2 regions of the Mixta hanseatica genome follow, and region 2 is predicted to be linked to the other one. Evidence: predicted binding sites of a transcription regulator. Region 2 holds the regulator's gene; the other holds the start of a gene.
What was found. The regulator ArgR, encoded in region 2, controls arginine synthesis, uptake and breakdown. The targets are predictions, from matches to a motif close to ANTGAATAAAAATACANT.

Region 1: argC (N-acetyl-gamma-glutamyl-phosphate reductase) is a predicted target of ArgR. The motif match lies at 6,654-6,671, and genes of this name have one in related genera.

The regions. Positions count from the first base shown of each region.
Region 1 covers NZ_CP082904.1:4,095,144-4,103,574, forward strand. Annotated here, with positions in the region: gene sthA (Si-specific NAD(P)(+) transhydrogenase) at 1-150, shown strand, start outside; gene oxyR (DNA-binding transcriptional regulator OxyR) at 133-1,050, opposite strand; gene K6958_RS19420 (glutathione peroxidase) at 1,191-1,925, shown strand; gene argH (argininosuccinate lyase) at 2,046-3,419, opposite strand; gene K6958_RS19430 (argininosuccinate synthase) at 3,509-4,720, opposite strand; gene argB (acetylglutamate kinase) at 4,746-5,522, opposite strand; gene argC (N-acetyl-gamma-glutamyl-phosphate reductase) at 5,536-6,540, opposite strand; gene argE (acetylornithine deacetylase) at 6,718-7,866, shown strand; gene ppc (phosphoenolpyruvate carboxylase) at 8,110-8,431, shown strand, end outside.
Region 2 covers NZ_CP082904.1:502,809-511,239, reverse strand. Annotated here, with positions in the region: gene zapG (Z-ring associated protein ZapG) at 113-517, shown strand; gene K6958_RS02415 (hypothetical protein) at 460-702, opposite strand; gene degQ (serine endoprotease DegQ) at 626-1,996, shown strand; gene degS (outer membrane-stress sensor serine endopeptidase DegS) at 2,088-3,143, shown strand; gene mdh (malate dehydrogenase) at 3,200-4,135, opposite strand; gene argR (transcriptional regulator ArgR) at 4,581-5,051, shown strand; gene yhcN (peroxide/acid stress response protein YhcN) at 5,665-5,928, shown strand; gene yhcN (peroxide/acid stress response protein YhcN) at 6,047-6,316, shown strand; gene K6958_RS02380 (barstar family protein) at 6,419-6,706, opposite strand; gene K6958_RS02375 (NAD-dependent succinate-semialdehyde dehydrogenase) at 6,754-8,205, opposite strand; gene aaeB (p-hydroxybenzoic acid efflux pump subunit AaeB) at 8,335-8,431, opposite strand, start outside.

The sequences.
Region 1 (8,431 bases), 710 kb from region 2:
GCCGAGATTATTCACATTGGCCAGGCGATCATGGAGCAAAAAAATGGTGGCAACACGATCGAGTATTTCGTGAATACCACCTTTAACTACCCCACGATGGCGGAAGCGTACCGCGTTGCCGCGCTGAACGGCTTAAACCGCCTGTTTTAACGTGGTTTCCATATAGCCCTGCATTTGGGTGCGGATAGCCTCAGCCAGTTGCTCATAGCGGCTGCGCAGAGGCGATCCTGGCCGGTAAACCAGAGCGATAGTACGCTGCGGCACCGGCTTATAGCAGGAAACATACGTAATGCCGTCGCGGGTGCGCTCCTGAGGAACCGCCAGCGCAGGCAGCAGAGTAATGCCGCTGCCTGCCGCAACCATATTGCGCAGCGTTTCAAGACTGGTGGCACGGAAGTGCGTATCTTCATCAGCGCCGGCCTGAAAACAGAAGCCCATCGCCTGATCGCGCAGGCAGTGGCCATCCTCCAGCATCAGTAACTTCTCACCTGAAAGATCGGACATCGGCACACGATCGCGATCTTTCCACGGGTGATCCTGCCAGATCGCCAGTTTCATCGGTTCGTCAAACAGCGGCACTTCGATGAACGCTTCGCTCTCTTTGACCAGTGCGATAATTGCGCAGTCGAGCTTTCCGCTATCCAGCTGGCTTAACAGCTGCTGCGTTTGCGCCTCATGCAGATACATCTCCAGCTTAGGGAAACTTTGATGCAGCTGCGGAATAATATGCGGCAGCAGATAAGGTCCGACCGTTGGGATCAGTCCGATATGCAAGGGACCAGACATTGCTTCGCCCTGCTGGCTGGCCATCTCCTTTAGCACTTTCACTTCACGCAGAACGGTGCGCGCCTGATCCACCAGCAGCATGCCCGCCTGGGTAAACAGCACCTTACGGCTGGTGCGCTCCAGCAGCATTACGCCCAGTTCATCTTCCAGCTTACGGATCTGTCCGCTTAAGGTAGGCTGGCTAACGTGACAGGCGTCGGCTGCGCGACGGAAATGGCGATGTTCCGCTAAAGAAACCAGGTATTCAAGATCACGAATATTCATTTTATCCTCCGAGCCACGATAGCCCGTGGCAATGAATAGAATAGCAATGAACGATTAGCCCTATCAAGCGGCGATGGGAATAATGCACACCAGAAGTTAATCACATCAAACGCAACGTTAATTAAGAGGTATTGATTCTTATGTTTGCAAGTCAGGAAGGTAAACGCGTCCCGCAGGTAACTTTTCATACGCGTCAGGGCGATAGCTGGGTCGATGTTACAACTGACGAGCTGTTTAAGGGCAAAACCGTTATTGTATTTTCGCTGCCGGGCGCTTTTACGCCCACCTGCTCTTCCAGCCATCTGCCGCGCTACAACGAGTTGGCCAGCGTTTTTGCCCAGCACGGCGTTGACAGCATTCTGTGCGTTTCCGTTAATGACACCTTTGTTATGAACGCCTGGAAAGCCGATCAGCATGCGGAAAACATTACCTTTATTCCAGATGGCAACGGTGATTTCACCCGTGGGATGGAGATGCTGGTAGAGAAAGCTGATTTAGGTTTTGGCCCGCGTTCATGGCGTTATTCCATGCTGGTTCGTGACGGCGTCGTTGCAAAAATGTTTGTTGAGCCGAACAAGCCGGGCGACCCGTTTGAAGTATCCGATGCCGATACGATGCTGCGTTACCTGGCGCCGGAATTTAAAGTGCAGGAATCTGTTTCGCTGTTTACCAAGCCAGGCTGTCCATTCTGCACCAAAGCGAAACAGATGTTGATCGATCGCGGCATTCAGTTTGAAGAAATCGTTCTGGGTCAGGATGCTACCACCGTTAGCCTGCGCGCGATGACCGGTCGTGCGACCGTACCGCAGGTCTTTATCGGTGGACGTCATATCGGCGGCAGCGACGATCTGGAAAAATATTTTAATCTTGTCTAAGAATCCGGGAACCGGCCCCGTTACCCTGGCCGGTTTTCAGATGTGCCTATAAAAAAAATATCTGAAGTCAGAGGTTGGCGGGCTAGTATGCCCGCCTTTTTTTTGCCGTTCGGCCTCAGGCTATTGCAGACGCTGCTTTGCTTGCGCAATGGCGTTGGCAACCTGCTGCGGCGCGACGCCGCCTTTGGCGTTACGTTTATCCAGGCAGGACTGCAGCGACAGAACAGGATAAACATCCTGTTCGATATGCGGGCTGAACTGTTGCAGCTGCGCCAGCGTCAACGCCTCCAGCGCTACGCCCTGACCGATTGCCGCCACTACCGCTTCCCCTACGATATGATGCGCCTCACGGAACGGGACGCCTTTCGCCACCAGATAATCCGCCAGTTCGGTCGCATTGGCATAGCCTTGCTCCGCCGCTTCCTGACAACGCGGGCGTTTTACCTGGATGCCATCCAGCACCAGCACCGACATGTGTAAACAGTCGAGCCAGGTATCAAGCGCATCAAACAGCCCTTCTTTGTCTTCCTGCATATCTTTGTTGTAGGCCAGCGGCAACCCTTTCAGGGTCATCATCATGCCGGTCAGCGCGCCCTGCACCCGACCGCACTTGCCGCGAATCAGCTCCAACGCATCAGGATTTTTCTTTTGCGGCATCAGCGATGAGCCAGATGTGACCCGATCGGATAACTCAACAAAGTTGGCTTCACCGGTATTAAAAAAGATCAGATCTTCAGCAAAACGCGACAGATGCACCATCCCGATCGCCGCATCGGAAAGCAGCTCCAGCGCATGATCGCGATCGGAGACGCTATCCAGGCTGTTGCGCGTGGCGCTGGCAAAGCCCAGCCATTCCGCCAGCTGCTCGCGATCGATTTCATAAGCGGTTCCCGCCAGCGCGCCGCTGCCCAGCGGGCTTACATCCAGACGCTTCAACGTATCCTGTAAACGGCTTTCATCGCGCGCCAGCATCTCAACGTAGGCCAGGCACCAATGAGCAAAGGTTACCGGCTGCGCACGTTGCAAATGCGTATAGCCCGGCATAACCGCATCCTGGTTGGCTTCGGCAGTGACGACTAACGCCTGCTGCAGTTCACGCACCGCGCTCAGCAGCAGCAAGACCTGCTCTTTGCACCAGAGCTTTAAATCGGTGGCAACCTGATCGTTACGGCTACGTCCGGTATGCAGCTTTTTGCCCAGCGCGCCCACTTTTTCAATCAGTCGGCCTTCAACCCAGCTATGGATATCCTCAGCATCACTTTGCAGGATTTGCTGCGGATTGGCGCGCACCTCTTCCAGCAACGTATTCAGCGCAACTTCCAGCTGCTGCTGCTCATCCTGAGTTAATACGTTAACGGTCACCAGTGCTTTCGACCAGGCCACAGAGCCGATAATATCCTGCTCGGCCAGGCGATAATCAAAGCGCAGCGAATCGTTGAACTGTTTAAACCGTCCATCAGCCGCCTGTGTAAACCGTCCACCCCATAGTGCCATCTTGAATGCTCCTGAAATCTGTTGCGCGCAAGGCTCAGCCTGGCTTGTTATCAGGGCGGCCTACCGCTCGCCGCCCGTTGCCATCCCGGTTATTTCTTCTCGTTCAGCGCCCGAATGCGTGAAGAGAGGGAGAACAGACGGATAAAGCCGCCCGCATGGCTGTGATCGTAAACTTCATCTTCACCGAAGGTGGCAAACTCTTCAGAATACAGGCTGTTCGCTGATTTCTTCTGAATCGCCGTCACCTGGCCTTTATACAGCTGCAGCACCACTTCGCCGTTCACTTCGGTCGCCAGCGACTCAGCGGCAGCCTGTAGCGATTTACGCAGCGGAGCGAACCAGCGTCCGTCATACACCACGTATGACATCTCCAGACCTAGCTGCTCGCGCCATTTAAAGCTATCGCGATCCAGCACCAGCTGTTCTACCGCGCGCAGCGCGTTAACCATAATGGTGCCGCCGGGGGTTTCATAGCAGCCACGTGATTTAATACCGACCAGACGGTTTTCTACGATATCGATACGGCCCACGCCATGTTTCGCGCCCAGCGCATTCAGTTTATCCAGGCACTGGAACGGGCTCAGCTGCTCGCCGTTAACCGCAACCACGCGTCCTTTCTCTACCGTTACCGTCACCTGTTCCGGCTGATCCGGCGCTTCCTGCGGATCGACAGTCCAGACCCAGCAATCTTTATTCGGTGCGTTCCACGGGCTTTCCAGCACGCCGCCTTCGGTAGAAATATGCCAGGCGTTTTCATCACGGCTGTAGATTTTTTCCAGCGAGGCGGTGGTTGGGATATCACGTGCTTTCAGGTAATCAAGCAGCGCTTCACGTGAACGCAGATTCCACTCACGCCACGGCGCGACCACTTTCAGCTGCGGCGCCAACGCGGTATAAGTGGTTTCGAAACGGACCTGGTCGTTACCTTTGCCGGTTGCACCGTGACACAGCGCATCCGCGCCCACTTTCAGCGCCAGCTCAACCTGCGCTTTAGCTATAATCGGACGCGCCATGGAGGTGCCCAGCAGGTAGCTGCCTTCATACAGCGCGCCGGTTTGCAGCACCGGATAAACGTAGTCACGGATAAACTCTTCACGCAGATCGGCAACATGACATTCTGACGCGCCGGACTGCAGCGCTTTCTTCTCTACGCCGACTAAATCTTCGCGGTCCTGGCCAATATCCGCCACAAAAGCGACCACTTCACAGCCGTAGTTCTCTTTCAGCCACGGAATAATGGCGGACGTATCCAGACCACCCGAGTAAGCCAGAACGATTTTCTTGATGCCTTGATTTTGCATGTCTTAATCCTTGAATGTTTATGCTTTATGCGTAGATCCGGGTGCCAATAGACACGCCGTTAAACAGTGAGGGCAGTTGCTCTGCATGACGCCAGCTGGCGATATCGACCGGACGGCCCAGCGTACGCGCCGCATCAAGAGCTGCATGGACTTTAACAATCATGCCGTCGGTAATAATGCCCTGCGCGATCAGCTGCTCCGCTTTCGCCGTCGTCATTTCAGCAATCCGCTGGCCTTTGCCATCAAGAATGCCGCTAACGTCAGAGAGTAAAACCAGGTCTGCGCCCAGCGTCGCCGCCAGCGCCGTGGCCGCCTGATCGGCGTTAACGTTCATTAGCTGGCCCGCTTCGGTAATGCCGATAGAGCTGATAACCGGCATATAGCCCGCCTGCAGCAGCGTATTCAGCAGCGCCGGCGAACCAGGCAGTGCATTGCCGACATGGCCCAGCTCTTCATCAAACTGAGCAACGTTCGCCATGCCGCCGTCGCCCAGGCAAAGGCCAACCGCCTGAATATGATGTTTCTTTGCCCAGGCAAGCAGGGTTTTGTTCGCCGTGCCCGCCAGCGCGCCGGTGATGATGTCGATCTGATCGGCGGGCGTCACGCGCAGGCCGTTTTTCTTTTGTACCGGCAGCGCCAGCTTTTTCATTAGTTCGTCAACCAGACAGCCGCCGCCGTGAACGATCAGCAGAGGACGCTGATGCGCTTCCCGGTACGTCACCAGTGCTGTAAACAGACGCGTCAGCGCTTCTTCGCTATCCAGCAGCACGCCGCCCAGTTTGATAATTAATGGAGTGGTCATAGTAAGTATCCGCTTAAATAAGTGACTGGGTTTCCGGGAAACCAAAACGAATATTAAGGCACTGCACCGCCTGCGAGGCCGCGCCCTTCAACAGATTATCTTCCGCCGCCACCACGATCAGATGCTCGTCCTGCACGGCGAAGCCGATATCGCAGAACGGCAGGCCAACCACCGATTTCAGCGCCGGTACGCCCTGCTCATAGATGCGTACCAGTGGTTTATCCTGATAGGCGTTGTGGAACGCTTCGGCGACATCGTCGCGGCTAACGCCCGGCTGCAGGCGACAGGTAATCGTGGCCAGAATACCGCGCGGGAAATTGCCCAAATGCGGCGTAAAAATAACCGGCACGCCAAGGTGTGCAACGATTTCAGGATGATGACGATGATTGAAAATGCCGTAAGGCTGCAGGCTGACTTCACAGAAGCTGTTATTCAGGCTGGCTTTGCGTCCGGCGCCGCTCACGCCGCTGGTGGCGTTAATCACTGGCCACTGCGCATCATTCAACAATCCCGCCTCGATTAACGGCTTTAGCGCCAGCTGCGCGGCGGTTGGATAACAGCCAGGCACCGCTATCAACTGCGCCTCTTTCACCGCATCGTGCTGCCATTCCGCCAGGCCATAAACCGCTTTTTCCAGCCACGCGCTATGCTGATGAGTAAAACCGTAGTAGCGCGTATAAAAATCCGCATCGTTAACGCGGAATGCGCCGGAGAGATCGAAGACGACGCAGCCCGCCGCCAGAAACTGTGGGGCGAGATCGTGGCTAACTTCATGGGCGGTGGCGAGGAAAACCACATCCACCTTGTCGGCCCAGAGGGAGACATCGCTCAGCGGTTCCAGCGGCAGATCCAGAATCCCTTTTAGCTGCGGATGCAAATCGGAAAGACGTTTTCCGGCATCCGGACTTTGCGCTGAAACCGCTAAAGCGGTTATGTTCATATGCGGATGACGATTCAGGAAGGTCGCCAGCTCAACGCCAGCATAACCACTGGCACCTACAATCAGCGTATTCAACATCAGGCTGTATACCTTTTACAGTCATTCAGATCCGGTGTGCAGCCGTGTCGCCGCGCGCCCATAAAGTTTAACGTCAGTCAGCGGGTAAATTCGTTTCCCATCCCGCGCACGTTATTGTATTTTTATTCACTATTAATGCATGAATATTGATACATCCTAACTCAAGGACCGTCAACAGTGAAGACAAAATTACCGCCTTTTATCGAACTTTACCGCCAGCTAATAGCCACGCCATCCATCAGCGCCACCGATAGCGCGCTCGATCAGAGCAATGAAAGTTTAATCACTCTGCTGGCCGGCTGGTTCCGTGATTTAGGGTTCAGTGTGGAAGTGCAGCCGGTACCGGGAACGCGGCATAAATTCAATATGCTGGCTAAAAGCGGCGCAGGCGCAGGCGGCCTGTTACTGGCGGGACATACCGATACGGTTCCCTTTGATGATGGGCGCTGGACACGCGATCCTTTTACCCTCGCCGAGCATGACAACAAGCTGTACGGCCTCGGCACCGCAGATATGAAAGGGTTTTTCGCCTTTATTCTTGATGCGCTGCGGGATGTCGATATCAGCGCCTTCAAAAAACCGCTCTATATTCTCGCTACGGCGGATGAAGAAACCACGATGGCGGGCGCCAAATACTTTGCGGAATCCACCAGGCTGCGTCCGGACTGCGCAATTATTGGCGAACCGACATCGCTGAAGCCGGTGCGGGCGCATAAGGGTCATCTCTCTAACGCGATTCGCGTAGAGGGACAATCGGGCCACTCCAGCGATCCGGCGCGCGGCGTCAATGCTATCGAACTGATGCATGAAGCTATCGGTCATCTGATGCAGTTGCGTAATACGCTAAAAGAGCGTTATCACCATGACGGCTTTGCTATTCCTTATCCCACAATGAATTTCGGTCATATCCACGGCGGCGATGCGGCGAACCGCATTTGCGCCTGCTGTGAGTTGCATATGGATATTCGTCCGCTGCCGGGCCTGACGCTGAGCGATCTGGACGAACTGCTGAATGAGGCGCTGGCGCCGGTTAGCGTACGCTGGCCGGGCCGTTTGACGGTGGCCGAACTCCATCCTCCCATTCCAGGCTACGAATGCCCGCGTGAGCATCAGCTGGTTCAGGTGGTAGAAAAGCTGCTGGGTACGCCAACGGAAGTGGTGAATTATTGCACCGAAGCGCCCTTTATTCAGCAGCTGTGTCCCACGCTGGTATTAGGGCCGGGCTCCATTAATCAGGCGCATCAGCCAGACGAATTTATTGATATGGCATTTATTAAGCCGACGCGTGAGTTGATTGGACAGATGGTTAACCATTTTTGTCACTGATTGGCATCATTTGGGGCAATTCACTGCTAAAACGGTAAATTGCTCCTGCAAAATTTCAACTTTGCCGATAAGAATAACTTATCCCACTCCGCCCTTATGAAATTTCTTAAATTACCGGCAGTTACCCGCATGATGCGGCACGTTTTACGCAATTGACGAATGGTCAGTTACATGGCTAGATAAAAGGCGGCGTTATGCCCGCAAGGGTAAAAATTAAAAGACAAGAAGGGTGTCAGGGGTCATATGAACGAACAATATTCCGCAATGCGAAGTAATGTCAGTATGCTCGGCAAACTGCTCGGGGATACGATTAAGGATGCGCTGGGAGAAAACATCCTTGATCGGGTGGAAACCATCCGCAAACTCTCCAAGTCATCCCGCGCGGGAAATGACACTCATCGTCAGGAGCTGTTAACCACTTTACAGAATCTCTCCAATGACGAGTTATTACCGGTAGCACGCGCTTTCAGCCAGTTCCTCAACCTGACCAACGTGGCTGAACAATACCAGACCATTTCACCGAATGATGAAGGCGCTAACCATCCGGAACTGATGAAAAAAGCGT
Region 2 (8,431 bases):
CTACACTAAGCGATGCTGCCGCAGGATTCCACTTCCATAAGATTAACGGTTATAGTGGCTACTATTGAAGTGGAACGCCCTACGGAACAACGAGGACAATACGGGAGTCATTATGACCTGGGAATACGGGCTAATTGGTTTAGTCATTGGTATTATTATCGGCGCTGTCGCCATGCGTTTTGGTAATAAAAAATTGCGTGAGCAGCGCAGCCTGCAGTATGAACTGGAGAAATCCAAAGCGGAGCTGGCGGATTACCGTGAAGAGCTGACCAACCACTTTGCTCATAGCGCAGAGCTGCTGGATAACATGGCGCGTGATTATCGCCAGCTTTATCAGCATATGGCGAAAGGATCTAACGATCTGCTGCCTGACCTGCCGGGTGAGAAAAACCCGTTCGCTTATCAGCTTACCGAAGCGGAAGCGGATAACGATCAGGCGCCGGTTCAGATCCCTCGCGATTATTCAGAAAATGCATCCGGTTTGCTGCGTGGTGGTGAACGCACCCCGCGCAACTGATCCCCGGGGCGCGCCAGCGCCCTGTTTCTTTTTGCTTTATCAAGCCAGCCGCCTGCGCTGGCAAGCAAGCCTGTCTTTTCCCTGTTGAGCAGCGAGAGCGTCGTAACGATGAAGAAAAAATCATTATTGTTGAGCGCGGTATCCCTGGCCGTTGGTTTAAATTTGACCCTGGCGCCTTCAGCCATGGCGTCGCTGCCTGCCCAGGTTCAGAATCAGGCGCTGCCCAGCCTGGCGCCGATGCTGGAAAAAGTGTTGCCGGCGGTGGTCAGCGTGCATGTTGAAGGCACATCGACCGAAGACGCGGCGCAGGACCTGCCTGAGCCGTTAAAACGCTTTTTTGGTCAGGGACAGGGCGATGCGCAGCCTCAGCCATTTGAAGGCTTAGGGTCAGGGGTCATTATCGATGCGCAGAAAGGCTATGTATTAACCAACAATCATGTGGTTAACGGGGCCGATAAGATTAGCGTGCAGCTGAACGATGGCCGTGAATATGACGCCAAACTGCTGGGCCGCGATGACCAAACCGACATTGCGCTGATTCAGATCCAGAATGCGAAAAACCTGACGCAGGTAACCGTCGCGAATTCCGACCAGTTACGGGTCGGCGACTTCGCTATCGCCATCGGCAACCCATTTGGCCTTGGCCAAACCGCCACCTCAGGCATTATCTCTGCGCTGGGCCGCAGCGGCCTGAACCTGGAAGGCCTGGAAAACTTTATCCAGACCGATGCCGCCATTAACCGCGGCAACTCGGGCGGCGCGCTGGTCAATCTGAACGGCGAGCTGATCGGCATCAATACCGCGATTCTTGCTTCCAGCGGCGGCAATATTGGTATCGGCTTCGCGATCCCGGGCAATATGGCGATGGAACTGGCTAAGCAGCTGATTGAGACCGGCGAAGTTAAACGCGGTCAGTTGGGCATTAAGGGCACGGAAATGACCGCCGATATGGCGCGCGCCTTTAACGTCGATGCGCAGCGCGGCGCATTTGTCTCGGAAGTTCTGCCTAAGTCCGCGGCAGCAACCGCCGGAATTAAATCTGGCGACATTATTACCTCCGTAGATGATAAACCGATTACCAGCTTTGCCGAACTGCGGGTAAAAATCGGCACCACGCCGCCGGGCAAAGAGGTCAAAATCGGCCTGCTGCGCGAAGGGAAGCCGCTGAGCGTGATGGTGAAACTGGATGCCAGCGCGCGCAGCATGAACAGCGATGAACTGATGACCCCAGCGTTACAGGGCGCATCGCTCAGCGATGGTCAGCTGCCGGATGGTAATAAAGGCGTGAAGGTTGACAGCGTCCAGAAAGGCACGCCAGCCGAACAGATCGGTTTGCAAAAAGATGATGTCATCATCGGCGTTAACCGCACGCGGGTGCAGAATCTGGACGAGATGCGTAAGGTATTGGCCAGCAAGCCGCCTTTCCTGGCGCTGAATGTGGTACGTGGCGGTGAGAGCCTCTACTTGCTGCTGCGCTAACAAGCCCTGGCATATGGCGGACACAAGCTCGTGTGTGTCCGCCTGAGTCATGATATTCTGCCCCAGTTCTTTTCCGATATAGCTTAACATCATGTTTCCTAAACTCTTGCGCTCGGTAGTTCTGGGGCTGATCGTCGCAGGTATTTTACTGGCGGTGATGCCCGCGTTGCGCATCGGCAACAGTTTGCTTTCCGAACCGGAAAGCAGCGCCGATCAAACGCCATTTAGCTTTAATCAGGGTGTACGCCGCGCCGTTCCGGCCGTGGTAAACGTTTATAACCGCAGCGCGTCGAGCAGTAACGGGCGAGGCATTACCACGCTCGGCTCCGGCGTGATAATGAACAATAAAGGTTATATCCTGACTAACCGTCACGTCATTAACGGCGCCGATCAGATTATCGTCGCGTTACAGGACGGACGCTTTATTGAAGCCATGCTGGTCGGTTCGGATAGCCTGACCGATCTGGCGGTGCTGAAAATCACCGCGACGAATTTACCGGTGATTCCCATTAACCGTGAACGTATCGCGCATGTCGGCGATATCGTAATGGCTATCGGTAATCCTTATAACCTGGGACAAACCGTAACGCAGGGCATCATCAGCGCCACTGGCCGCGTTGGCTTAAGCCCTTCCGGACGGCAAAACTTTCTGCAAACCGACGCCTCGATTAATCGGGGTAACTCAGGCGGCGCGCTAATCAACTCGCTGGGCGAGCTGATGGGCATCAATACGCTCTCTTTCGATAAAAGTAACGATGGTGAAACGCCTGAAGGCATCGGCTTTGCAATTCCTACCGCACTGGCAACCAAAATTATGGATAAGCTGATCCGTGACGGGCGGGTTATTCGTGGCTATATCGGCATTACCGGCCGCGAAGTGCCGCCGCTGCATGGGCAGAATGCCGGAATGGATCATATCCAGGGCATCGTGGTGAATAACGTTGCGCCGGAAGGCCCGGCAGCCAAAGCCGGTATTCAGGTTAACGATCTGATTATTAACGTAAACGGCAAGCCCGCCGTTTCTGCGCAGGAAACCATGGATCAGGTGGCGGAGATACGCCCAGGCTCGGTCATTGATGTGCAGGTTATTCGTAACGATCGCAAACTGACGCTGAAAGCCACCATTCAGGAATATCCGGCGCAATAGTCGCTGCCCGACAAGAAAAAAGGGAGCCTCAGGCTCCCTTTTTCACAGGCGCGATCTTACTTAACAAACTCTTCGCCCAGCTGAATATCTTTCTTCAACGTATCCAGCATGCCTTCCAGCGCTTTTTGTTCAAAGTCGCTCAGTTGGCCAATCGGACGACGCTCGGCAACGCCCTCTTTACCCAGCAGCAGCGGCTGCGAGAAGAAACGGGCATACTCGCCATCGCCTTCAACATAGGCGCATTCAACCACGTTGCTTTCACCCTGCAGCGCGCGTACCAGCGACAGGCCAAAGCGTGCCGCTGCCTGCCCCATCGACAGCGTAGCGGATCCGCCACCCGCCTTCGCTTCCACCACTTCGGTACCCGCATTCTGGATACGTTTGGTCAGATCAGCCACTTCCTGCTCGCTGAAAGAAACGCCAGGCACCTGAGAAAGCAACGGCAGAATGGTTACGCCAGAATGCCCACCCACCACCGGCACGTTCAGCTCGGTCGGCTGTTTGCCTTTCAGCTCGGCAACAAACGTATTAGAGCGGATGATATCCAGCGTCGTCACGCCGAACAGACGATTTTTATCGTACACGCCGGCTTTTTTCAGCACTTCCGCGGCAATGGCGACAGTGGTGTTAACCGGGTTGGTAATGATGCCGATCAGCGCTTTAGGGGCGGTTTTCGCCACCTGCTCAATCAGGTTGCGCACGATGCCGGCGTTAACATTAAACAGGTCGGAGCGATCCATACCCGGCTTACGCGCCACGCCGGCAGAGATCAATACTACATCGGCGCCCTGCAGCGCAGGCGTTGCATCTTCACCGCTGAACCCTTTGATTTTAACCGGTGTAGGAATGTGGCTTAAATCAACGGCCACACCGGGCGTTACGGGAGCAATATCGTACAGAGAGAGTTCTGAACCCGCAGGCAGCTGGGTTTTTAGCAGAAGTGCGAGTGCCTGGCCGATACCACCAGCCGCACCGAGAACTGCAACTTTCATCCTAAACTCCTTATTATTGTGAGCAGAAAAATGCCGGAATCCAGCGGGGTACAATGCTGGAGGACCTGAGAAGTAATAGCGAGGACGTTGTCATCGTTTTGCGTAGCAAGGCACAAACCACCAGCGAAAACGGGTGAAAATGACCGCATTACGTACAGAACCGACACTGATCGTAACCGGATACAGATTGATTAATCAGCAATACCTTACACCGTTCGCGCTTAGCAGAACAACATCAATTTTATAACAATTCCTTCACTTCGTCTGCCATAGCTATGCGCTCAGCGTAAATTTTCTCTGCGCGGAAAGTCTGGTAAAATGCGCGCCCACTGCGCGGCAAAGCTATTATTCGCCGCCGCTTATTTGCATAAACATTCATTTAAATGCATAATAATGTATCGCCTGCAGGCCGGGCTTCACACTGTTTTTATATTATCGGTAGCCTATGCGTAACCCATCTAAACAAGAAGATCTGATTAAAGCGTTTAAAGCTTTGCTGAAAGAAGAAAAATTCAGCTCGCAGGGCGAGATCGTGACCGCTCTACAGGAAGAAGGCTTCGACAATATCAATCAGTCGAAAGTTTCCCGCATGCTGACTAAGTTTGGTGCGGTGCGTACCCGTAACGCCAAGATGGAGATGGTCTATTGCCTGCCAGCCGAACTGGGGGTGCCAACCACCACTTCACCGCTTAAAAATCTGGTATTGGATATTGATTACAATGATGCGCTGGTGGTGATTCATACCAGCCCTGGCGCAGCGCAGCTGATCGCGCGCCTGCTGGACTCATTAGGTAAAGCGGAAGGGATCCTTGGGACTATTGCCGGTGACGACACCATTTTTATTACCCCGGCGCGCGCCTTTACCGTAAAACAACTTTATGAAGCTATCCTGAATCTGTTTGAGCAAGAGCTGTAAGTAAAGCGGGATCGTGGCCCTTAGGTAAGCGATCCCGCTGTTCTCTCGCACTCGACGCTTATATCTCTCTTTACCTGCCGCTGATATTTTAACCCGCCGCTGGTACCTGTTTACCTGCCGCCACCGTCCGTCATCTGTCGTGGTCGCTCGTAGCTTGCCATGATGACTTTCCGTCGACGCTTTGATTATTCATTCACTGTCCGTTATCCGTTCCAGGCTGTTAATAAACCGTACTATCAGCGCCAAATGGAATAAGCGACTGTCGCCAGAAAGCCTGCCCAGGCACCTCATTCGCATATCGTGCTGCCTTTATGGCTATAAATCAGGGCATATCACTGCCTTTTTGTTTTCACTGGTGTATTTGGCCAGCAGACAAAGCACAAATAGATAAAGTCTCTCATATCATTGTTTTGGTTAAAAAATAACGGCAATAGAGCAAAATATGTGCACCTTTTATAACTTAACGTTATAAAAAAACCGTCATTGGCTAAAGTGTCACAACAAAACATTATTAGCAGAATATTAATTTCATACGTGATTAGATCTATACTTGTTTTCGTGATGCGGATCACAGAGCAAATAAAGACAAAAACAGAAGACGAGGAACAGATCAATGAACATTAAAACTACCATCGCAGCCGTAGGGCTTCTTTCTACCCTGTCATTTGGCGCTTTTGCCGCAGAATCCATTAACGCAGAGCAGGCGCAAAATCTGCAGTCTGTGGGTACGGTAAGCGTGAGTGGTGTAGCAGGTACGCCGATGGATATTCATCAGGCGCTGCAGGCAAAAGCCGAACGTCAGGGCGCCAGTGCGTATCGCATTATCGAAGCGCGTAACAACGATAACTATCACGTCACTGCTGAACTGTATAAATAAGCGGAACCTAATCCGGTTGTAAACCGCTTTACCCGATGAACGACCCAGGCAGCCCCAGAAATAATAATCGCTATCAAGCCATCCAGGCTGCCATAACACCCATATTCAGGAGTAAGAGATGAAAACTACATTTACCTTTGCCGCTTTAGGTCTGGCCTCACTGCTTTCATTCGGCGTAGCCGCGGCCGATCTGGTCACGCAACAAGACGTCGCCAGCCAAAACCTGCAGCCAATTGGCACCATTTCCGTTAGCGGTATCGATGCCAGCCCAACTGCAATTCGCCAACATCTGTCGCAGAAAGCGGATAAAGAAGGCGCGTCTGCTTACCGTGTTGTTGAGGCTTATGCCAACGGTAACTACCACGCTACCGCTGAAATCTATAAATAATTAGCGAGCCTGAAGGTCTGAAAATTAACGCCAGTAAAATTCTATAAGCAATTCCTCGTCAGCTGCTGACGAACCCTTTGGCCCTGCTGTTTGGGGCCTTTTTTATTGGCTTTTTTTCGACTGGCGGACATTAAAACGCAGCTGACCTTCCAGCTCCTCTTCCGCCTCATCAAACAGTAAAATCAACGCGCCATAGCGGCGTTTTTGGCCGGCGCCTAAATGAATGAACTCAATTTCTACCGGTAACGGCAGCTGCGATTGGGTGACGGCATCCCATAATGAATCCAGATCCACAATTAACCGATCGTTAAGCGCAAAGCGTTCGCTGAACTGGCGATAAAAATGCGCCTGATCGACAATCTCATCAAAGTCGAAAATCTCTTTTTTCATGCGGCTGCTCCTTAATACGCAACTGGGCGCCTGAGCGCCCAATCTGCTTACAGACCACCGATATGCAGGGCTTTTACTTCCAGATACTCTTCCATACCTAATACTGAGCCTTCGCGTCCCAGCCCGGACTCTTTTACGCCGCCGAAAGGTGCCAGCTCGGTGGATACTGCGCATTCGTTGATACCAATCATGCCGCTTTCCAGCGCAGAGGAGACGCGAAACACCCGCTGCAAATTTTGCGTATAAAAGTAGGCGGCCAGGCCATACTCCGTGGCGTTTGCCCGGCGGATAACCTCATCCTCATCGCTAAAACGAAAACAGGCCGCGACCGGGCCGAAGGTCTCTTCCCGTGATAGCTTCATCTCTTCACTGGCATCGGCAATGACTGTTGGCTGCCAAAAATTGCCGCCCAAAGCATGTCGCGCGCCGCCAGTGACAATACGTCCCCCCTTCGCCTGCGCATCTTTAACGTGCTCCTCTACTTTATCTACCGCTGCAGCATTGATTAACGGCCCTACCACCACGCCCTCATCCATGCCGTTACCAACTTTCAGCTTGCTGACTTCTTCTGCCAGCTGATTAACGAAACGATCGTAAACTGCTTCGTGAATAAAAAAGCGATTTACGCTAACGCATACCTGCCCGGCATTACGGAATTTATTGGCGACCGCTCCCTGCACTGCTGCATCGATATCCGCATCCTCAAAGACGATATAAGGCGCGTTGCCGCCCAGCTCCATTGAGATTTTTTTCATCGTTTCCGCGGCGTTACGCATCAGCGTTTTGCCTACGGCGGTGGAGCCGGTAAAAGAGATTTTGCGTACCGCGCTGCTGGCCATAATGGCGTCGCTGATGGCGTGCGTATCGCCGGCTACGCCATTCAATACGCCATCGGGCACGCCTGCCTTTTGCGCCAGCGCCAGCAGGGCAAAAGCGGAAAGCGGCGTGTTGTTGGCCGGTTTGATAATGCCGGTACAGCCGGCCGCCAGCGCCGGGCCAAGCTTGCGCGTCAGCATCGCCATCGGGAAATTCCATGGGGTAATCGCCGCGACTACGCCGATCGGTCCACGCGTCGCCAGAATGCGCGCGCCGCTTTTAGCCGGTGGGATGATTTCGCCATTAACGCGCTTGGCCTGCTCGGCAAACCACTGAATAAAGCTGGCGGCATATTCCACTTCGCCTTCCGCCTCTTTCAGCGGTTTCCCCTGTTCAGCGGTCATCAACTGCCCCAGCCAGCGTTTATTTTCGATCATCAGCTGATACCAGCGGTAAAGGATTTCCGAGCGCTGCTTCGCCGTCAGGGCGCGCCAGGCGGGAAATGCGCGCTCGGCTGCGGCAATAGCCTGTTCGGTTTCGCGCTTACCGCCTTTAGCAACGCGGGCAATCACTTCTCCGCTGGCTGGATTAAGCACGTCAAAGGTTTCGCTCAGGGTTTGCCACTGGCCGTTAATCAGACAGCCCGTCTGGAATAATTCGTGATCTTGCAGGGAATGGGACATTTTACGCTCCTGTTTTTGTCATCCTGTTGTGCCAAGTATAGTTGGCAAAGCTCAGGCCTCTGGTTTCAGCGCAGCAGGAAACAGGGAAAACAGGCAAAAAGCCGGTGCCAGAAGGCACCGGCGGCAGGATCAAATATTGATCAGGGTATTCTGATATTTTTTCAGCATATCGGCCAGACGCTTCACCGGCTCGGTCACGCTTAGCGGCGCCTGGTACTGCTGGAGC